DNA from 3 places in the Streptomyces sp. NPDC018029 genome. Region 1 is predicted to be linked to each of the others. Evidence: riboswitches for the same ligand, from Rfam matches in the RefSeq annotation. Region 1 holds a riboswitch; each other region holds the start of a gene.
The links. Region 1 has a riboswitch for cobalamin ahead of metE (5-methyltetrahydropteroyltriglutamate--homocysteine S-methyltransferase). Riboswitches for the same ligand answer to the same signal wherever they lie in the genome.
Positions count from the first base shown of each region.

Region 1 (7,123 bases):
GCCTCGGCGTCCCCGGCGGCTCCGAGACCGGCCACCCCGTCCAGGCCTCCGCTCCGCTGCTCGGCACGGAGCCGGGCCTCGGCGTCGGGCCCGGTCGCGGTGAGGAGGTAGACCACCACGGGGTGCGCTCCGTCGCGTCCGGCCGACTCCCGCCCCTCCGCGATGAGTTGCCGGGCCCGGCGCACCCCTTCGGGGGCCGTGCTCGCGTCCAGGACGGTGCCGTCGGCGGCCTCTCCGGTGAGCCGCACCGAGCGAGGGCCGCGCGCACCGGCGTAAACCGCGGGGGCCGACGCGGGCGGCCAGTCGAGCGCGACGTCGTCGAGGTGGACGTACCGCCCCCGCGTCGTGACGCGCTCGCCCGCCAGCAAGGCGCGCATCGCGTCGAGATGCTCGCGCAACAGGGTCAGCGGCGACTCGGCCCGCGCGCCCACCTGCCCCATCCAGTCCTGCACCCCGTGCCCGACGCCGAGCATGACGCGGCCCGGGAACAGCCGGTGCAGCGTGGCCGCCTCCATCGTGGTGAGGGCGACGTTACGCAGCGGCACGGGCAGCAGGCCGACCCCCACCCGCAGCCGCTCGGACCACGCGAGGGCGGCGGCCGCGGTCGCGATGCCGCTCTCCAGGAAGCAGTCCTCCCAGAGCCACAGCTCGTCGAGGCCCGCGTCCTCGGCCGTGCGCACCATGGCACGCAGGCGCTCGGGGGGAAGCTGGGGACGGAACACCACGCCGAGAGTCGTCATGACGCCTTCCTATCCCGCTCCTCACCTGAGATCAACAGCCGTACCCGGTAAGGGTTGTGATGCACAAGACCCTTACCTGAGGCTGATCGCCATGAGCCAGCCCACCGAACAGATCACCGGCCGGTCCCACGGCCAACTCACCATGCCCACCACCGGCGTTCGTCAGGCCGTCGAGGCCGACCTCCCCGAACTCGTACGCCTGCGCGCACTGCTCTTCGAGACCCTTGGCGGGGAGTACTTCAACCCCTCGGCAGAAGGGGACGACTGGCGCCACGACCTCGCCGCAGTGCTGAAGGAGAAGCTGACGGCGGACGACGCGCGCATCGTCGTCGTGGACGGCGAACACGGCCTCGCCGCCTGCGGCATCGGCACCGTTGAACAGTGGTTCCCCGGCCCCCACAACCGCAACGGCCGGGTCGGCCACGTGATCGGCGTGGTCACCGACCCCGCGTACCGCCGGCGCGGCCACAGCCGCGCGATCATGCGGGCACTGCTCGACTGGTTCCGCGCGCAGCGGGCCTCTCGCGTCGACCTGTACGCATCGGCCGAAGGGGAACCGCTGTACCGGGACCTCGGTTTCGTCGACCACCCCGACCCAGCGCTGTACTGGCGCCCCTGAAAACGGGCCGGGCGCCGTCAAAGGGATACCGGTCGCCGCCCCTCCGCAGCATGATGAGAGGGAGGCGAAACGGGGGTGTCGCCATGGCTGTCCGCTCCGGTCCCGGCGCCTTTCAGATGCCGGTATGGGCCTTTGCCGTCATCGGGTTCGTCCTGGTGGTGGGGTTGTTCTTCGGGATACGGGGAGTCGCGTCGCCCGACGGAGGGGCGCGGGGAGGCGGCGGAAGCTCCGCGGGCGGGAGCACCGGTACGGATACGGGCACCGTCGGCGGTGGCACGGGCACCACGGGCGGGGGCGACACGACGGGCGGGACAACGGGTGGGCCCTCGGACGGATCCCCGGGCGGATCGACGGACGGGTCCTGGCAGACCGGTGGCAGGGACGGCGGCACGAACGGCGGCACGAACGGAAACCAGGGCGGCGACGGTGACCGGGACGGCGGCGGAAACCGCGGGAACGGGAAGCCGCCCGGCTGGCTCCCGTGGGGGCCCAAGTCGCCGAACACCGACGAGGTACTCGAGCCGGACAGCGCGTACGACCTGCTCCAGCGCGGCGAGTGCCGTCAGGCGTACGAGGCCGCGACCGACCCCGGCAGGCAGCCCGACGGCTCGGCGACCCCGCAGTCCTGGAAGGTCATCGAGGGGCTTGCCGGGATCTGCAAGGCCGCCCAGGGCGAGAGGCAGGGGCTGGACATCGCGGCGAAGGCCGAAGCGGGGCTGCGCGCGGCCGGGTACCGGCCCGCGAACACCGACCAGTTGTGCAAGGACGGGGACGCCTTGGCGGTCCTGCAACGCTTCGTCGCCTACTACCAACGCCACCCCGCCGAACAAGTGGTGTTGCGCCCCGCCCCGGCGGGCGCCGCAGCGTGCGGCAACAAGATCTCCGCCACGGACGCGAGCGTCGCGCCGGGCTCGTCGATCGGCTTCTACGGCACGTGGCCCGACGCGCCGGCCACCGTGGAACTGCGCGCCGCGGAGCTGACGAACCCGATCTCCCTGGAGCCCTTCGGCGACGAGGACGACAAGGCGAGGTGCTGCAAGGACGGGACGGTATCGGTGGACCTTCCGGGAGCCGACCGTTTTGAGGGGCGGCGCCCGACGGCCATCGACGTGACGCTCGTGACGAAGAGCGGCGCCACGGTGACGAAGCGGGCGGCGTTCACCCTCGACTGGAGCGGCGTCCCGCAGCCTCCCTCGCCCTCCTCCGGATCACCCGCCTCCGCCTCGCCCACGTCCGACGCGCTGTCCCGATGAGTGAGCCTCCGGAGCCACGACCGGAACCCGAACCGGCACCGCCCGGCGACCCTGAGCCGACACCCCGGCCCGCCCCCGCACCGGAGCCCACCCCGGCTCCTGATCCGGTCCCGGATCCGGCCCCGTCCCCGTCCCCGGCCCCCTCCCCACCCCCCATCGGCTGGTTGGAGCTGGTCGGCGCCATCGGCTCCCTCGTCACCCTCCTGACCGCGGTCCTCTTCTACTTCGGCTGGGCGAGCACCGACGCCGAGACCAAGGCCCTCGGCCTGCGCGACACCGTCTTCCACTTCTCGACCAGCGACTACCTGTTGCGCAGCGTCGGAGCCCTCTACCTCCCCGCCTGGTTCGCGGCGGGCGTCGCGCTCGGCACGCTCGGACTGCTGCGCTGGGCGGCGGGCGCACCGGAGCGGCTCGCCCGCGCCGTGCGCGTGCTGCGGTTCGCGTGGGCGGTGCCCCTCGCCCTCGTACCGCTGTATCCGCTCAACCCCTGGCTGTTCGACCTGTTGCTGCCGCTCACCGCGATCGCCGGCTTCGCGCTCAACGCGTACGCCCGCACCCGTGACCGCCGGGACCTGCGGCTCTGGGGGCTCACCCTCTTCATCTGCGTCCTGTCGCTGTTCTGGGCCGTGTCGACGTACGCGGCGATCGCGGGCCGCGGCCGGGCGGAGCTGACCGAGCGGATCCTGCTCAGCGACTTCCCGGCTGTCGCCGTCTTCAGCGAGAAGGATCTGATGATCCGCGGCGGCGGCAGCTGCTTCCGTCGCGTCACCGACAAAGGCAGCCAGTACGCGTACGAGTACGGCGGGCTGCGGCTGTTCCACGTCTCCGGAGACCGCGTCTTCCTCGTCCCCCGCTACTGGACGCCCGAGGACGGCACCCTCTACGTCCTCAAGGAGGGCCCGGGACAACGCGTCGACCTGCTCAGCGGGACCGGCCGCCGGGCACAGGAGTGCCGGGGCTAGCCCATCCGGTGGGGCGACGCGTATGGCACCGCGTGTCGCACCTCACTTTTCGGATCCTGCCGTGACCCGGCCCACCGGTGGACGGCGTCGTAAAGTGATCAGCGCAGCTGGTTCGCCCCGTCCGCCAGGCGGGAGCGTCGCAAGAGGGAACCCGGTGGGAATCCGGGACTGCCCCGCAGCGGTGAGCGGGAACGACCGCCGTCACACGCACTGGGACCGGAGACCGGTCCTGGGAAGCGACGGCCAGTAGGCGTCCTCCCCCGTGAGGATGTGCCCGCGAGTCCGAAGACCTGCCCGCTGTCCGCGCGCGAACCGTTTCGGGCGCGGATATCCCGGTGACCTCGAGGGCGGGTCGGCGCACACATCGGACGGACGGCCGCGCCACCCGCGCGATCCCTCCCCCGTCCGGTCGGTCGCCCCTTCGCGCTCTCGTCCCGTCCCCGGGATCTCAGGGATTCATCTCGCGAAGGAGATCTCCGTGACCACCAAGCCCGCAGCCGCGGCAGCACGGGCCACCGTGTACGGCTACCCCCGCCAGGGCCGCAACCGCGAACTGAAGAAGGCGATCGAGGGCTACTGGAAGGGCCGCGTCACCGCCGACGCCCTCCGTACCGCCGCCGCCGACCTCCGCCGCGCGAACTGGCAGGAACTCGCCGACGCCGGCATCGGCGAAGTCCCGACCGGCGACTTCTCGTACTACGACCACGTCCTGGACACCACCGTCATGGTCGGCGCCGTCCCCGAACGGCACCGCGCCGCGGTCGAGACGAACACGCTCGACGGCTACTTCGCGATGGCGCGCGGCACGCAGGACGTGGCGCCGCTGGAGATGACGAAGTGGTTCGACACGAACTACCACTACCTGGTGCCCGAGTTGGGTCCTGGCACGGTGTTCAGCGCCGACTCCACCAAGCAGGTCACCGAGTTCAAGGAGGCCCGGGCGCTCGGCCTTGCGGCCCGGCCCGTCCTCGTCGGCCCTGTCACCTACCTGCTGCTCGCCAAGCCCGCGCCCGGGGTGGCCCCCGACTTCGACCCGCTCACCCTCCTCGACCGTCTCCTGCCGGTGTACGCCGAAGTCCTCGCGGACCTGCGCGCGGCGGGTGCCGAATGGGTCCAGCTCGACGAGCCCGCCCTCGTCCAGGACCGCACGCCGGCCGAACTGAACGCGGCCGAGCGCGCCTACCGCGACCTGGGAGCCCTCACCGACCGCCCCAAGCTCCTTGTCGCCTCGTACTTCGACCGGCTCGGCGACGCACTGCCGGTGCTCGCCAAGGCCCCGGTCGACGGCCTCGCCCTCGACTTCACCGGGGCGGCCGCCGCCAACCTCGACGCGCTCGCCGCCGTGGGCGGCCTGCCCGGCAAGCGGCTCGTCGCCGGTGTCGTCAACGGCCGCAACATCTGGGTCAACGACCTGGAGCAGTCCCTGGCCACGCTCGGCACCCTGCTCGGACTCGCCGACCGGGTCGACGTGGCCGCCTCCTGCTCGCTCCTCCACGTCCCCATCGACACGGCCCTCGAACGTGACATCGAGCCGCAGATCCTGCGCTGGCTGGCCTTCGCCCGCCAGAAGACCTCCGAGATCGTGACTCTCGCCAGGGGCCTGGCGCGGGGCACGCACACGATCTCCACCCAACTCGCCGCGAACCGCGCCGACCTGGCGTCGCGGGCGGGCTCCCCCATCACCCGCGACCCGGCCGTCCGCGCCCGTACCGAAGCCGTCACCGATGCCGACGCACGGCGCTCCCAGCCGTACGCGGAGCGGGCTGCGGCCCAGCGCGCCACCCTCCGCCTCCCCCTCCTGCCGACGACGACCATCGGCTCCTTCCCGCAGACCGGTGAACTGCGGGCCGCCCGCGCCGACCTGCGGGCCGGACGGCTCGACAGCGCGGGGTACGAAGAGCGCATCAGGGCCGAGATCCAGGAAGTCATCTCCTTCCAGGAGAAGGCGGGCATCGACGTCCTCGTGCACGGCGAGCCCGAGCGCAACGACATGGTGCAGTACTTCGCCGAACAGCTCACGGGCTACCTCGCCACGCAGCACGGCTGGGTCCAGTCGTACGGCACCCGCTATGTGCGGCCGCCGATCCTCGCCGGTGACATCTCGCGGCCCGAGCCGATGACGGTGCGCTGGACGACGTACGCCCAGTCCCTGACGGACCGTCCCGTCAAGGGCATGCTCACCGGGCCCGTCACCATGCTCGCCTGGTCCTTCGTCCGCGACGACCAGCCGCTCGGCGACACCGCCCGCCAGGTGGCGCTCGCCCTGCGCGACGAGGTCAACGACCTGGAGGCGGCCGGGACCTCGGTCATCCAGGTCGACGAGCCCGCGCTGCGCGAGACGCTGCCGCTGCGCGCCGCCGACCACCCCGCCTACCTCGCCTGGGCCACGGAGTCGTTCCGTCTCACCACCGGCGGGGTCCGTCCGGACACGCAGATCCACACACACATGTGCTACGCCGAGTTCGGGGACGTCGTCCAGGCGATCGACGACCTCGACGCCGACGTCATCAGTTTGGAGGCGGCCCGCTCCCACATGCAGGTCGCGCGCGAACTCGCCGCCCACGGATATCCGCGCGAGGCGGGCCCCGGCGTGTACGACATCCACTCCCCGCGCGTGCCGAGCGCCGAGGAGGCGGCGGCCCTGCTGCGCAAGGGACTCGACGCCATCCCGGCCGAACGGCTCTGGGTCAATCCCGACTGCGGCCTGAAGACGCGCGGCTGGCCCGAGACCCGGTCCTCCCTGGAGAACCTGGTCGCGGCGGCCAGGACGGTCCGTGCGGAGCTGACCGGCTCCTGACGGCCTGACGCGGTGTGACGGAACCGGGCGGGAGCGGCGTGCTCCCGCCCGGCAGGGCACGCCGGCACAGGGATGTTCCTTCGCGCTCGGCAGCGCGTTGCACTGTGGAAGGATGCGTTCAGCCGGACAGCACTCCCCGCCCCACTTCCAAGGCCGGACGCCATGAGACAAGTTCCCTCCCTCCTGTTCGTCCTGTACGTGGCCTGCGCCGTGTGCAAAGCGCGCGTCGCCCACCTGGAGTTCACGCCTCCCGGCATGGAGCCCGTGAGCATGCCGCGCTGGAGCGCGCTGAGCCGCGCCGCCTACGCCGCCTCGAGAAGTCCCTCGCTCTGGTGGTTCACCGTGGAGAGCGAGGCGTACACGAACGGCGCCGGTGAGAACATCACCGCCGAGGACGCGCGCCGCTACCGCGACGCCTTCCGCTACCCGCGCACCTTCGCCCGCGTCCACACGGCCGGCCTCAAAGGGGACGCGGGCTTCTGCGCGGAGTGCGACGTCCCTTACTGCACCCGGCACTGGCACCTGCGGGACGCGGACGGCGAGAGAGCTCTGTGCCCGCTGGGACACCGGCGCTGACGGGGTACTCGGACCGCCCTTGCGTGGTTCGAGGCACAGGAGGTGCACGTGTTCGAAGGTTTCGCGTTGACGCGCCGTGCGGGCGACGGGGTCGAGCTGCGGGTGCGCCACGGCGGCGACGGTCCCCCGGTCCTGCTCCTGCACGGCCATCCGCGCACGCACGCGACCTGGCATCG
Region 1 is NZ_JBIRFV010000006.1:205,393-212,515, reverse strand. Features, by position in the region: gene ACH4D5_RS20000 (LLM class flavin-dependent oxidoreductase) at 1-740, opposite strand, end outside; gene ACH4D5_RS19995 (GNAT family N-acetyltransferase) at 832-1,359, shown strand; gene ACH4D5_RS19990 (hypothetical protein) at 1,443-2,612, shown strand; gene ACH4D5_RS19985 (hypothetical protein) at 2,777-3,574, shown strand; cobalamin riboswitch at 3,666-3,887, shown strand; gene metE (5-methyltetrahydropteroyltriglutamate--homocysteine S-methyltransferase) at 4,053-6,371, shown strand; gene ACH4D5_RS19975 (hypothetical protein) at 6,534-6,947, shown strand; gene ACH4D5_RS19970 (alpha/beta hydrolase) at 6,996-7,123, shown strand, end outside.

Region 2 (7,123 bases), on a different contig from region 1:
CTTCTTGCCGACACCGATCGCCGCGTGCAGCGCCGCGCCGGTGGAGACGCCCGCGAAGATGCCCTCCTGCTGGAGGAGCTCCCGGGTGCGGGTCACCGCGTCGGCCGAGCCGACGGAGAAGCGGGTGGTGAGGACGGAGGCGTCGTACAGCTCGGGGACGAAGCCCTCGTCGAGGTTGCGCAGGCCATAGACGAGGTCGTCGTAGCGCGGCTCGGCGGCGACGATCTTGATGTCGGGCTTCTGCTCGCGCAGGTAGCGGCCGACGCCCATGAGGGTGCCCGTGGTGCCGAGGCCCGCCACGAAGTGGGTGATCGAGGGGAGGTCGGCGAGGACCTCGGGGCCGGTCGTGGCGTAGTGGGCGCCCGCGTTGTCCGGGTTGCCGTACTGGTAGAGCATGACCCAGTCCGGGTGCTCCGCGGCCAGCTCCTTGGCGACGCGGACGGCGGTGTTGGAGCCGCCGGCGGCCGGTGAGGAGATGATCTCGGCGCCCCACATGGCGAGCAGGTCGCGCCGCTCCTGCGAGGTGTTCTCCGGCATGACGCACACGATGCGGTAGCCCTTGAGCTTGGCCGCCATGGCGAGCGAGATGCCGGTGTTGCCGGAGGTCGGCTCCAGGATCGTGCAGCCGGGCGTCAACCGGCCGTCCTTCTCGGCCTGTTCGACCATGTGCAGCGCGGGCCGGTCCTTGATGGAGCCGGTCGGGTTGCGGTCCTCCAGCTTGGCCCAGATGCGGACCTCCGCCGAGGGGGACAGGCGCGGCAGGCGGACGAGCGGCGTGTTGCCGACCGCGGCGAGCGGGGAGTCGTAGCGAGGCATCCGGGATCGGGCCTAGACCATGCCGCCGGCGACGGCCGGCAGGATCGTGACGTTGTCGCCGTCGGAGAGCTTCGTGGAGATGCCGTCGAGGAAGCGGACGTCCTCGTCGTTCAGGTACACGTTCACGAAGCGGCGCAGCTTGCCGTCGTCGACGATGCGGGCGGCGATGCCCTCGTGCCGCGAGTCGAGGTCCGTGAGGAGCTCGGCGAGGGTGTCCCCGCTGCCTTCGACGGCCTTGGCGCCGCCGGTGTAGGTGCGGAGGATGGTCGGGATGCGGACCTCGATGGCCATGGCTGGGGGCTCCTGTCGGGGGGCGGGAAAGTGCGGACGGTGGGCGCGCGGCGGCGCTGTGCTTGCGGGGTGGTGCCTGGCGTACGCGGGGTGCGCCCGCGTGCGTGGTGCGGCGCCGCGGCCCACGGCCGGGCGGCGGATCGGTTCAGCGGGAACAGATCGCGCTGGCGAGGCGGCACAGGTCGACGTGCAGCCGCGCCACGAGCAGCAGGGGTGCGCTCGGCGTCTCTTCGCTCACGTCATGGGGAACCATGCGGTCATCGTATCGATTCCCGGTCCGGATCCCGGAATGTGATCTCACCTGCTGGACGGAATCCGTTCAGGATGCGGGCGGCGGCAGGTAGACGACGGTCGGGGCGCCGGTCAGCGGATGCGTGCTGACCTCGGCCGTCACGCCGTACACGGTGGCGAGCAGCTCGGCCGTGAGGACCTCCTTGGGCGCCCCGGAGGCGACGAGGCGGCCGCCGTCGAGGACGTAGAGGCGGTCGCAGTAGTACGCCGCGAGGTTCAGGTCGTGCAGGGCCAGGAGGTTCGTCGTGCCCAAGTTCCGTACGAAGGAGAGGATTTCGAGCTGGTAGCGGATGTCGAGGTGGTTGGTGGGCTCGTCGAGGACGACGAGGGTGGGCTGCTGCACCAGGGCGCGGGCCACCAGGGCCCGCTGGCGCTCGCCGCCGGACAGGGAGGGGAAGGCGCGGTCGGCCAGCTCCTCGACGCCGACGCGGGCGAGGGCCGCCGTGACGAGTTCCTCGTCGGCCGCCGTGTCCGCCTCCCAGAACCGCTTGTGCGGGGAGCGGCCCATCGCGACCACCTGCCGGACGGTCAGCTCGAACGCCGCCTGCCCGTCCTGCGGCACGGTGGCCAGGCGCCGGGCGCGGGCCTTCGGGGTCATCGTGTGCAGGTCGTCGCCGTCGAGGAGTGCGTGGCCCGCGGTGGGGCGCAGCGTGCCGTAGACGCAGCGGAGCAGCGTCGTCTTGCCGCTGCCGTTGGGGCCGACGACGCCGACGGTCTCGCCGGGGGCGGCGGTGAGGTCCACGGCGTCGACGAGCCGCCTGCCGTCGATCTCGTACGAGAGGGCCTGGGTGCGCAGCTCGCCGGTCATGCCGGGACTCCTTCGGTACGCCGCCGCAGCAGCCACAGGAAGAACGGGCCGCCGGTCAGCGCGGTGAGCACGCCGACGGGGATGTCCTGCGGCGCGGCGACGGTGCGTGCGGCGAGGTCGGCGACGACCAGGAAGACCGCGCCCATCAGCGCCACCACGGGGAGCAGCGCGCGGTGCGCGGCGCCGACCAGCATGCGGGCGGCGTGCGGCACCATGAGGCCGACGAAGCCGATGGCTCCGCTGTACGCGACGAGGACGCCGGTCAGGAGCGAGGCGAGGACGAAGACGCCGGCGCGGAAGCGGGCGGCGTGCAGGCCGAGGACGGTGGCGCCCTCCTCCCCGGCGAGGAGCAGGTCGAGGGGCCGGGCCATGGACACCAGGAGGGCCGTGCCGACGGCGAGGGTGGCGCAGGGCAGGGCGAGCATGTCCCAGCGGGCGCTGCCGAGGCCGCCCAGCGTCCAGTACAGGACTTCCTTGAGGTGGTCCGCGCTGTCGGCGGTGACGAGGATGAGGCTGGTCAGCGCGGTCAGGATGTACGAGACGGCGACGCCCGCGAGAATCAGGCGGCCGGTGGCGAAGCTGCCGCCGCCGCGGGCCAGGGCGTAGATGAGGACGAGGGAGAGCAGCGCGCCCGCGAAGGAGGCGGCCGGGATCGTGACGGTGGTGGACAGGGCCGCGCCGAGGCCGAAGACGCTGCCGAGCACGATCGCGCAGACCGCGCCGACGGAGGCGCCCGAGGAGACGCCGAGCAGGAACGGGTCGGCGAGGGGGTTGCGGACGAGGGCTTGCAGGACGGTGCCGATGACCGCGAGCCCGGCGCCCACCGTCGCCCCGAGCAGGACTCTGGGCAGGCGGACGTCCAAAACGATCGTGCGGAACGGGGAGGGTTCGGCGCGGCCCGTGAGGATGTCCAGGACGTCGGCGGCAGGGATGCGGACGGAGCCGAGGGCGAGACCGGCCACGAGCGCCACCGCGAGGGCCGCGCAGAGCGTCGTCACGACGGTGGCGTAGCGCAGGTGCTTCACAGCTGTGCCGCCAGCTTCCTCACCGCCTCGGGTGCTCGTACTCCCGTGACCATGTCGGAGAGCCGCAGGACCGCGAAGCGCTTGTTCTTGACGGCGGGGACGTCCTTGAGGACGGGGTCCTCCAGGAGGCGCTTCTTCTTCTGGGCGACCGTGGTGGCGCCGTAGTCGAGGATCAGGATCGTCTCGGGCCTGCGCTCGACGACCGATTCCCAGGACGCGTCGCTGAAGGACTTGTCGACGTGGGCGAAGATGTTGCGGCCGCCCGCCCGCTCGATGATGTCGTTGCCGATGCCGCGGCCGCCCGCGGTGAACGCCGTCTTGTCGCCGCTGTCGTAGACGAAGACGGAGAGCGGCTTCTTGTCCTTGGACTTCTTGGCGGTGGCGGCCAGTTCGCGCTGGGCGCCCTTCACCCAGCGGTCGGCGCGGGCCCGCACCCCGAAGGTGGAGCCGACCTCGCGGACCTCGCGGTAGACGTCGTCCATGGAGACGGGCTTCTTGGCGCAGCCCTCTACGTTGAGGCGGCTCTCGATGCCGGACTTGGCGAGTGCCGAGCGGCTGCGGCCGTCGCCGGCGAGGAAGGCGCTGGCGTAACCGCCGTAGACGAAGTCGGGATTGGCGGAGAGCAGCTTCTCGTAGGAGGGGTACTCCTTGGCGAGCACCGGGAGCGACTTGTAGGCCTTCTCATACTTCGGGAGGACCTTGTCGTCGAGGTAGGCGGTGCCGGCGATGTGGTCCTTCAGACCGAGTTCCAGCATCACTTCGGTGGTGTGCTGGTTCATGGTGACGGCGCGCTTCGGAGGTGCGTCGTAGGTGGTCTTCACGCCGCAGTTGGTGACGGTGTACGGGAATCCTGCGGTCTTGGCGGCGGGCTTGCTGTCACCGCCGGAGCCGGACGAGGAGCACGCGGCGAGCGGGACGAGCAGGGCCGCGGCGGCCAGGGCACGTATCGGTCGGGACATGGCTGAACTGCCTCCTCCAGGGGATTTCCGCGTCCCCTGCGTCGTGTGGAGGAAGGCGGCAGGTCAGTTCCTGACTCCCCCGCCCCGGCCGGCGCGTGCCGGTGGGGCGGGGTCACAGTGGCGGGACCGTGCCGGGTTCGCACCGGCTTCCTGGGTCCTGCCGCCCTCGTGAGTAAAGCTCAGTATGCCTGTACGACCTTTACGTCTTCCTCGGTGACCTCGCCGTCGACGATCCGGTACGAGCGGAACTGGAAGGGGCCCGCGTCGTCGGTGTCCGCCGTGGAGACCAGGACGTAGTGGGCGCCGGGTTCGTTGGCGTACGTGATGTCGGTGCGCGAGGGGTAGGCCTCGGTCGCCGTGTGCGAGTGGTAGATGATCACCGGCTCCTCGTCGCGGTCGTCGAGCTCGCGGTAGAGCTTGAGCAGGTCGCCCGAGTCGAACTCGTAGAACGTGGGCGAGCGCGCGGCGTTGAGCATCGGGATGAACCGCTCGGGGCGGCCGGTGCCCGCCGGGCCCGCGACCACGCCGCACGCCTCGTCGGGGTGGTCCTGGCGCGCGTGCGCGACGATCTGGTCGTGGAGGGCCTGGGTGATGGTCAGCATGGCGCCAGGATAAGCAGAGGGGCCCGTGCGTACCGGAGTGTGGTACGCGCGGGCCCGAATGCTGGACAGCGGCCTTGGGGAGCCGGTCAGTCCTTGGAGAGGCGGTCGCCGGTGGAGGCATCCGCGGAGGCGTCCTCGGGGAGGCCGATCTTCCGCTTGTTGAACGCCGCGGCCTGCGGGTTGCGGCTCTTGAGGACCAGGTAGGAGACGCCGAGAATCGCGGCCCAGACCGGAGCGGCGTACAGCGAGATCCGCGCGTCCTTGTCGACGCCCATCATCACGATGACCATGCCGATGAAGAGCAGCGCGAACCAGCTGGTGTACGGGGCGCCCGGGGCCCGGAAGGTGGACTGCGGCAGCTCGCCGCGGTCGGCCTTGCGGCGGTAGCGGATCTGGCAGGCCAGGATCATGATCCAAGCCCACATGCCGGAGATGGTCGCGAAGGAGACGACGTAGTTGAACGCCTCGCCCGGCCACTGGTAGTTGATCCAGACGCCGACCAGCATGAACGCGGCGGAGGCCGTGGTGCCGATGAGCGGCAGGCCGTTCTTCGTGAGCTTGGTGAAGAACTTCGGGCCCTGGCCGTTCATCGCCAGGTCGCGCAGCATGCGGCCGGTGGAGTACATGCCGGAGTTGCAGGAGGAGAGCGCGGCGGTGAGGACCACGAAGTTCACGATCGCGGCGCCGACGCCGAGGCCCATCTTCTCGAAGGCCGCGACGAACGGCGAGACGCCCGGCTGGAAGTGCGTCCACGGCACGACCGACAGGATCATGATGAGCGCGCCGACGTAGAAGACGGCGATGCGCCACGGCACGGTGTTGATGGCCTTGGGCAGGACGGTCTTCGGGTCCTTGGACTCGCCCGCGGTGACGCCGACGAGCTCGACGGCGAGGAAGGCGAACATCACGATCTGCAGCGTCATCAGCGTGGAGCCGATGCCGTTCGGGAAGAAGCCGCCCTGGTTCCACAGGTGGGCCACGGTCGCGGTGTCACCGGCGTCGGAGAAGCCGATGGTGAGGATGCCGATGCAGATCAGGATCATGCCGATGATGGCGGTGACCTTGACCATCGAGAACCAGAACTCCAGCTCGCCGAAGAGCTTCACGGAGATGAGGTTCGCGCCGTACAGGATGACCGTGAAGATCAGCGCGTACGCCCATTGCGGGACGGAGCCGTGTGTCCAGTACTGCATGTACTGGGCGGCCGCTGTCACTTCCGTGATGCCGGTGACGACCCAGAAGAGCCAGTACGTCCAGCCGGTCACGAATCCGAAGAACGGGCCCATGAACTCACGGGCGTACTCCGAGAAGGAGCCGGACACGGGCCGGTACATGAGGAGCTCGCCGAGCGCCCGCATGATGAAGAAGATGACGAGGCCCGCGATGGCGTACGCCAGGATGAGGCTGGGGCCGGCCTTGTGAATGGCCTTGCCCGCGCCGAGGAACAGGCCGGTGCCGATGGCACCGCCGATCGCGATCATCTGGATCTGCCGGGCTCCGAGCCCGCGCTGGTAACCCTCGCCGGACGAGCCGTCCTGCGCGACACCGTTGCCGCCGTGCTCGTCGTGCTGCTCTTCGACCTGCACTGAGGTCATGGTGACGCCTTTCTCCATGCTGATCCGCGCCCGCACATCTGCGTTGTGGCTGCGGATCAGGTCCTGATCCCCCCGGATACGAATGGAGTGCTACCGGCGGTCTGCCGACTCGAGCGCCCTCGGCGACATGGGTGGCGTAGCCGAGTGGTCGTGAAGATTTATCACGGTGGCAACAGTGAGGGAATGAGCCACCTGTGGCGCACCCCACAAGAAGAAGCGGACAAACTTCACTTGACGCGACAAAGGCGGACAATGAAGTGACGGGATCGTTATCCGGATTTGAGGCTCCGCTGAGCGAACGGCCCGCCGGGTGAACAGAACCTGTCCACTACAACAAATTTCGCTGCCGTCTGCACGGATTTCTGCCCGGATTCAGTCCAGCAACGTCCCGACCAGCGTCTCCTGCAGTCCGCCGAGCCAGAGGTAGGCCATCACCATCGGCTTGCGGGGGTCGGAGTCCGGCAGCCGGTAGAGCAGATCCGCGTCCTCCTCGTCGCTGACTTCCAGGCGCGTGCCGATCGCGAGCCGGAGGTCGTTGAGGGCTCCGAGCCAGTGCCGGGACTCCTCGACCGACAGTTTCAGGACAGCTCCGCCCTCGCCCGAGGCCGTCATCGAGTCGAGCGAGCGGATCACGGCCAGGGCGTCGTCGCGCTTCTTGGCCCGCAGGTCGTTCTCCGTGAAACGGCGGAATTCCGACGAGTACGCCCGGAGTTCGTCCGCGTCGCCCGCCGCGTCC
Region 2 is NZ_JBIRFV010000001.1:902,593-909,715, forward strand. Features, by position in the region: gene ACH4D5_RS03975 (PLP-dependent cysteine synthase family protein) at 1-816, opposite strand, end outside; gene ACH4D5_RS03980 (MoaD family protein) at 829-1,107, opposite strand; gene ACH4D5_RS03985 (putative leader peptide) at 1,253-1,360, opposite strand; gene ACH4D5_RS03990 (ABC transporter ATP-binding protein) at 1,427-2,206, opposite strand; gene ACH4D5_RS03995 (FecCD family ABC transporter permease) at 2,203-3,231, opposite strand; gene ACH4D5_RS04000 (ABC transporter substrate-binding protein) at 3,228-4,190, opposite strand; cobalamin riboswitch at 4,234-4,397, opposite strand; gene ACH4D5_RS04005 (Mov34/MPN/PAD-1 family protein) at 4,370-4,792, opposite strand; gene ACH4D5_RS04010 (amino acid permease) at 4,879-6,387, opposite strand; gene ACH4D5_RS04015 (DUF2017 domain-containing protein) at 6,760-7,123, opposite strand, start outside.
Region 2: it holds a riboswitch for cobalamin, as region 1 does, so the genes downstream of both, ACH4D5_RS04000 (ABC transporter substrate-binding protein) here and metE (5-methyltetrahydropteroyltriglutamate--homocysteine S-methyltransferase) in region 1, are expected to answer to the same signal.

Region 3 (7,123 bases), on a different contig from region 1:
GCGGGGCCGGCGCGGTGGGTGCGGAGGTGGCGGATGCGGGGGTGGGGGCGCTCCCGGTGGGAGCGGCCGGGATGCGGGGCGGCGGGATCGGCGAAGCCCGCGAAGGAGTTTGTCACCCGAGTGCCAACGCCTCGGGCGCGGATGCGCATGCGTACGCGTAGTGCATCGCAGAATCGTGCTCTACCTTGCACAGGCCTTTCCTAAGCCTTCCTGAGCACCCCCTCAACCCCCTCACCCCCTCCCCCCCTCACGCACTCGCGCCCCGCACCCCCACTCCCCCTCCCTCAGGAGAACCCCATGCGCATGCCCGCCCCGCGTCGCACAGTGGCGGCCCTGGCCGCCGTCACGGGAATCGCTGCTCTCGGTCTCGGCACCGGACCCGCGGCCGCCGACACCAAGGCTCCGTTGCGCTATGTCGCCCTCGGCGACAGCTACAGCGCCGGCTCGGGCGTGCTGCCCCTCGATCGGGGGGCACCTCTCATCTGCGCCCGCACGTCGCTGAACTATCCGCATCTGCTCGCCGCATCGACCGGCGCCCAGCTGACCGACGTGACCTGCGGCGGTGCGCAGACCAAGGACTTCACCACATCCCAGTACCCGGGCGTCGCCCCGCAGTTCAACGCGCTGAAGAGCGACACGGAGCTGGTGACGCTCACCATCGGCGGCAACGACAACAACACCTTCATCAACGCGATCCTCGCCTGCGGCAGCGCTGGCGTCCTGTCGGGCGGCAAGGGCAGCCCTTGCAAAGACAACTACGGCGACAAGTTCAAGGACGAGATCGAGTCGAAGACGTACCCGGCGATCAAGGCGTCCCTCAACCAGATCAAGGCCAGGTCACCCGAGGCGAAGGTCGCGATCCTCGGTTACCCGTGGATCACCCCCGCGAAGGCCGTGCCCGGCTGCTTCGCCAAGCTGCCCATCGCCGAAGGTGACGTCCCCTACCTCCGCGACGTGCAGACGCACTTGAACGGCGCGGCGCAGCGGGCCGCCCAGGAGACCGGCGCCACGTTCGTCGACCTGGCCGCCGCCTCCGACGCGCACGACGCCTGCCGCCCGGTGAGTCAGCGCTGGATCGAGCCGGTCCTCTTCGGCACGAACTTCGTGCCCGTCCACCCCAACGCCCTCGGCGAGGCCGGGATGGCCAAGGAGGCGGCCAAGGCGCTGAACCTGTCCTGACCGGACGCCCCGCGCACAGGCCGCGGGCAGGGGCTGCGATCCTGTTCGGGTGAACGGGATCAAGTGGCGTACCAGCAGGAACCACTCCGCGCGGAGCGGCGAGGCCCCCTCCGCGCGGCGGTCGGCAGGCGCGTCGGGCGCCCTGCGCGGCAGGGGCGCACGCGTGCGGGCCGGCGTGGGCGGCGCCCTGCTCCTCGCCCTCCTCGCCGGATGCTCGACCGGCGGATCGGACGGACCCGGCGGATCGGGTGACTCCGGCGGGCCCGGGTCCGGGCCCGGCGTGTCCGGCCGCGACCGTGTCCGACAGCCGCCCGTCGACGCCGCCTTCGACTACCAGCTCGGCGGCCCGTACGCGCCGCCGTCGAAGGTGCGCGCCGTCTCGCGCGACCGCACCGCCGACCCCGCCCCGGGCCGCTACAACATCTGTTACGTCAACGCCTTCCAGGCCCAGCCGGGCAAGGAGGCGGCGCGCTGGTGGCAGCGCGAGCACGGTTCTCTTCTCCTGCGTGACGAGGAGGGGCGCAAGGTCGTCGACGAGGACTGGCAGGAGCCCCTGCTCGACATCTCCACCAAGAAGAAGCGCGCGGCCCTCGCCGAGATCGTCGGCTCGTGGATCGACGGCTGCGCGAAGGCGGGGTTCGACGCGGTGGAGCCCGACAACCTCGACTCCTACGAACGCTCGGACGGTCTGCTCACCACCGACGACGCGGCCGCCTTCGCCCGCCTCCTCGCCCAGCGCGCGCACCGCCAGGGCCTGGCCATCGCCCAGAAGAACACCACCGACCTGCTGGACCACCGTGAGCGGATCGGCTTCGACTTCGCCGTGACCGAGGAGTGCGCGCGCTACAAGGAGTGCCCGGACTTCGCGTCCGCGTACGACGGGAAGGTCTTCGACATCGAGTACGTGACGAAGGACTTCGACACCGCCTGCCGCACCTGGGGCAAGAAGCTCTCCGTGACGCTGCGCGACCGCGACGTACGCGCCGCAGGCGAGGACGGCTACGTGTACCGGCACTGCTGAGAAGAGCCTCGGTCACGGGCCCCGGCGGCCAGGGCCGCCAACTCCTCCGCCGTACGCGGCTCCTTCTCCGTATCCGCCGCCAGCCCGCACGTGCGCAGCAGCTCGCCGACGGCGATGCCCCACGGCAGGTGCAGCCCGGCCTCGGCCAGGAGGTCCCGCCGGGCCAGCGTCTCGGCCACCGGCCCCGTCCGCACTCCGGAGGGGGTGAGCAGCGCCGCGTCGTCGGCCCAGCGCAGGGCCAGGTCGACGTCGTGGGTCGCCATGACCACGGTCGTCCCGGCGTCCCGCAGCCGTTGCAGGGTGGCGAGGAGGCGTTCCTGGCCGTCGGGGTCGAGTCCCGCGGTCGGCTCGTCGAGGATGAGTACGCGGGGGCGCATCGCCACGGCTCCGGCGATGGCGGTCCGCTTCCGCTGGCCGTAGGAGAGCAGGTGGGTGGGCCGGTCGGCGAGCGCTGTGATGTCGAGGGCGGCGAGCGCCTCGGCGACTCGGGCCCGGACCTCGGCGTCGGGCAGGCCGAGGTTCAAGGGGCCGAAGGAGACGTCCTGTTCGACCGACGCGGCGAACAGCTGGTCGTCCGGGTCCTGCACCACCAGCTGCACGGTCGTGCGCAGCCGGGTCAGGCCCTTGCGGTGGTACGTCACGGGGACACCCTCGACCGTCAACTCGCCGGAGGCGGGCCGCAGTCCGCCGCTGAGCAGCCGCATGAGGGTGGTCTTGCCGCTGCCGTTGCGTCCGAGCAGCGCGAGGGCACGGCCCTCGACGACGTCGAAGTCGAGGCCGCTGAGCACGGTGGGCCCGTCCTCGTACGCGTAGGACACCGCGCGGAGAGCGACCACGGGCTGACTCATGGCGCTCGCGCCGCCCCCGGCGCTCGTCGCACTCGTGGCGCTCATGGAAGGAACCTTTCCAGTACGAGGGTCAGGGCCACCAGGCCCACGAGAAGCACCGCGCCGGCGGCGAGGAAGGGCCGTGAGATCCGGGCCTCGGGCACGAGGACGCGCAGGGTGCCGTCGTAGCCGCGCCCGGCGAGCCCGGCCTGCAGCCGGCTCGCCCGGTCGAAGGCGCGCACGAACGCGGTGGCGCCAAGGCCGGCCAGGGAGCGCCAGGTGGCGGCGCGGGTGGTGTGGCCGAGCCGGGCGGCCTGCGCCTGCCGGATCCGGCTCATAGAGTCCAGGAGCAGGAAGCTCATCCGGTACGTGACCAGCGCCACGTCCACGACCGGCGCGGGCACCCCCGCCTTCACCAGGCGGGGCAGCAGGTCCGACATGGGCGTGGTGAAGGCGAACAGGAGCACGCCGAGCGAGGCCGCGGAGGTCCGCAGGAGCAGACCGCCCGCGCGCGCCGGGCCGCCGTCCGCGAACGCCACGAACCCGCCGGGACCGCCGACCTGGATGAGCAGAGTCAGGGCGCCGGTCACGCAGAAGCCGAGCGGCACGCGGTAGGCGCGCCACAGTTTGCCGGGCGGCACGCCCGCCGGGCCCAGCAGCAGGGCGAGTGCGGCGACCAGCACCAGGACGGCGCCCGGCCAGGGCGGCAGCGAGATGGCCAAGACGGTGAGGCCGAGACCGAGCACGGCCTTGTCCACGGGATGCCGGCGGCGCCAGTGACTGCTGTGCGCCGCCGCGTCGATGGGCAGCACGCCGGGTCAGACCCGCTCGGTCCCGGACCGGGGGCCGCCCGCGTCGACCGGCTCGTCGGAGCCGTCCGACGCCTCCGGCCGCGCCGCTTCAGGCCGCGCCGCTTCAGGCCGTGCCGCTTCCGCCCGGGCCTGTTCCGCGCCCTGGCGGCGGCCCTTGCGCAGCCCGAAGTAGTAGGCGAGGACGCCCGCGCCGATGGCCGCCTGCAGGGCGAACAGCGCCGACTCGACTTCCCCGGACGGGGGTTCGTACAGCGGCGAGAACCATGGATCATAGTCCGGGTCGATCTCGGTGATCGCCGTCTCGGCCTGGGCGTCGGCGCCGGCGAACGGCTCTTCCTCGTCGTCGCCGAGACCGAGCGCCAGGGGAAGGACCGCGAGCGCGGCGACGATGAGGAGCAGCAGTGTGTTGATCTTCGCGTTCCGGCTCATCAGGCACTGGCCCCCGTCTCGGTCTTCTTCGTCGTGTCCGCCTTCTTCGTGGTGTCCGCCTGCTTGCGCTGCAGCAGTACGCCGAGGCGGGTGAGTTCGCCCTTGCTGGACTGCACGAGCAGGCGCATCACCAGGACGGTGAGCAGTCCTTCACTGACCGCCAGGGGGATCTGGGTGACGGCGAAGATGCCGCCGAACTTGCCCAGGGCGCCCAGGAATCCGCTGCCGGGGTCGGGGAACGCCAGGGCCAGCTGGACGCTGGTGACGCAGTACGTGGTCAGGTCGGCGACGAACGCCCCGAAGAACACGGTGACCATGAGCGGCACGTCGTACCGCCTCAGGAGCCGGTAGACCGCGTAACCCGCCCAGGGGCCGATGATCGCCATGGAGAACACGTTGGCGCCCAGGGTGGTGAGTCCGCCGTGGGCGAGCAGCAGGGCCTGGAAGAGCAGGGTGATGGTGCCGAGCACCGTCATGATCGGCGGCCGGAACAGGATCGCCCCGAGCCCGGTCCCCGTCGGGTGCGAGCAACTGCCCGTCACCGAGGGGATTTTCAACGCGGAAAGGACAAACGTGAAGGCCCCGGAGGCACCGAGGAGCAGCGTGCTCTCCGGATGTTCCTTGACTTCACGGGTCAGGGAGCGGACTCCGTGGACGACGAACGGCGCGGACGCTACGCCCCAGGCGATCGCGTGCGCCGGCGGGAGGAAACCCTCGGCTATGTGCATGGCTCAGCAGACCCTCTCCAGCACCTCGTGGATGGACAACGTGCCTTGGCCGGTCTCCTGGCTGACGGGTCGTACCGACCGGACTCCGCCTTCCCGGGTACGTGTGTACCCAGTGGCTGCCGCGAGGGCTGGAGCCGGACTTCCCGATCACAGTGGCGAGGGCCGCACCGGCATCACACCGGATTTCCCGAGCACCAAGGCGTGGTGACACTAGTGCGCAAAAATCGCCCTGACAACTTGCACGGCGGTCGCGCCGGTGTCACACCCGAGCGCACACCACCACCGCATACGCCCCTGCTCAGAGGCCATGCGTAGGTCTGGCGGCCCCGAACGTCCAGGGCCCCCACCCTCGGGGTGGGGGCCCTGGACGCTCAATGGCCGGTCGTTCTCAACTCCTCAGCGCCTCAACGCCTCAGCGCCGCAGCGCCTTCGACGTTCGATCAGGACTCGTCGTTCACCCACAGCTGCCACTTGCCGCTGCTGGGGTTCTTCTTGCAGTCCCACTCGGAGTAGATGGAGTTCCGGCCGTCGGCCTCGCACGCGGACAGGGTGCGGTAGGTGCCCACATAGATCCACGACATCGCGCCGAACTCGTCCGCGGACCTGTCGGCCGCCTCGCTCGCGGCGGAGGACGCGGTGGCCTTCGGAGCGCTGCTCCCGTGCGTGTCGGCCACCGCGGGCGTGGCAGCGAGCGCGGTGGTCAGAGCCGTCGCGGACACGAGCAGGGCGGCCTTCTTCATGTGACGCACAGATTTTCCTTCCGTCGGAGTGGAGCGTTGGGAGCACGGGGGCGGGCACCGGCGCCGCGGGCAGCGAGGTGCCGCGCGGCGCCGTCCTCCCCCCCTGGCCGGGACGGTGCTGCGTTCTCCCGGCCCCGCCAGTGTTGGCCGCTGGCCGCCACTGATCGACTCGTTTCGGGCTGGCCCGAATCGAAGGCCGCGAGGAGGATCGCCCGGGTGACGTTGCGTATCCACCTCACCGCCGAAGACCTGGCCCGCACCCGACTGGCCGCGGCGCCACGGCCCTTGCTCGAACTGGAGATCGCCGTCCGATTGCTCCAGGAGCGCTCCCACCCCGTCCGGTTCGACGCCTGGCGCAGCCGGGCGGCCCGGCATCTGCCGCCCCGGATAGGGACGTTGTGCGAGCTGATCCCCGCCACCGGCGCGGCGGTGGACTTCCTGGACCTGAGCGGCGAGGGCCACCCGGACGACCTGGTCGACCGGCTGCGCGGCACACCTGCCGACCGCGTCCGGAAGGATCTGCGGCAGTGGGCGCCCGGCCGCCCCCGGGGCCTCTCGCCGGCCGTCCGCTCACTCGGCCGGGACCCTTCCCTGGTGGGAGAGTTGGCGGACACGGTCGCCCATGCCCACCAGCACTTCATCGCGCCGTACTGGTCGCGCATCGACAGGCTCGCCCAGGTCGACCGCACCCGCAGGCTCCAGCAACTGGCCGGGCACGGCGTCGAGCGTCTCCTGAGCGGGCTCAACCCCCGCTACATCACCTGGGATCCGCCCGTCCTGCACCTGACCATGGCTTCCGGACGGGACGCCGACGTCCGCCTCGGCGGGCGCGGGCTCCTCCTGATCCCCACCCTGTTCGGGTCGCACTACCCCGCTCTGGACGACACCGCCGAACCCCAGCCCTGGATCACCTATCCCCTGCACGACGACCGGCCGGGCGCCGTGCCCGCCGTGTTCACCGCCGAAGCGCTGACCGGCTCCGACGCTCCGCCCGCCCTGACCGCGCTCCTGGGCCGGACCCGTGCGACCGTGCTGCGTGCCATCGGCGACCACCCCGCCTGCACCACGGGCCAGCTCGCCTCGCACGCCCGTATCGCCCCCGCGAGCGCCAGCGAACACGCCACCGTCCTGCGCCGCGCCGGACTCACCGCACAGACCCGCGACGGCAAGAGGGTCCTGCACACGCTCACACCGGCCGGACACGTGCTCCTCGACGCGGGCAGGGGCTGACCGCCGGACCGCCCGCTCCCGGGCGGAGTCAGAAGAATTCGTCGAGCAGCCGGTAGAAGTCCAGCTTCTCCTTGTCGACCGTGACCGCCGTCCGCTCCTCGTACCGCCGCAGGAACCGTTCGGCGTACGCAGGACCGAACCAGGGGTCCTCCTCGTA
Region 3 is NZ_JBIRFV010000008.1:240,837-247,959, forward strand. Features, by position in the region: gene ACH4D5_RS25020 (SGNH/GDSL hydrolase family protein) at 298-1,179, shown strand; gene ACH4D5_RS25025 (endo alpha-1,4 polygalactosaminidase) at 1,322-2,200, shown strand; gene ACH4D5_RS25030 (energy-coupling factor ABC transporter ATP-binding protein) at 2,179-3,048, opposite strand; gene cbiQ (cobalt ECF transporter T component CbiQ) at 3,090-3,839, opposite strand; gene ACH4D5_RS25040 (energy-coupling factor ABC transporter substrate-binding protein) at 3,846-4,268, opposite strand; gene ACH4D5_RS25045 (energy-coupling factor ABC transporter permease) at 4,268-4,996, opposite strand; cobalamin riboswitch at 5,026-5,210, opposite strand; gene ACH4D5_RS25050 (hypothetical protein) at 5,437-5,745, opposite strand; gene ACH4D5_RS25055 (ArsR/SmtB family transcription factor) at 5,953-6,966, shown strand; gene ACH4D5_RS25060 (APH(3') family aminoglycoside O-phosphotransferase) at 6,995-7,123, opposite strand, start outside.
Region 3: it holds a riboswitch for cobalamin, as region 1 does, so the genes downstream of both, ACH4D5_RS25045 (energy-coupling factor ABC transporter permease) here and metE (5-methyltetrahydropteroyltriglutamate--homocysteine S-methyltransferase) in region 1, are expected to answer to the same signal.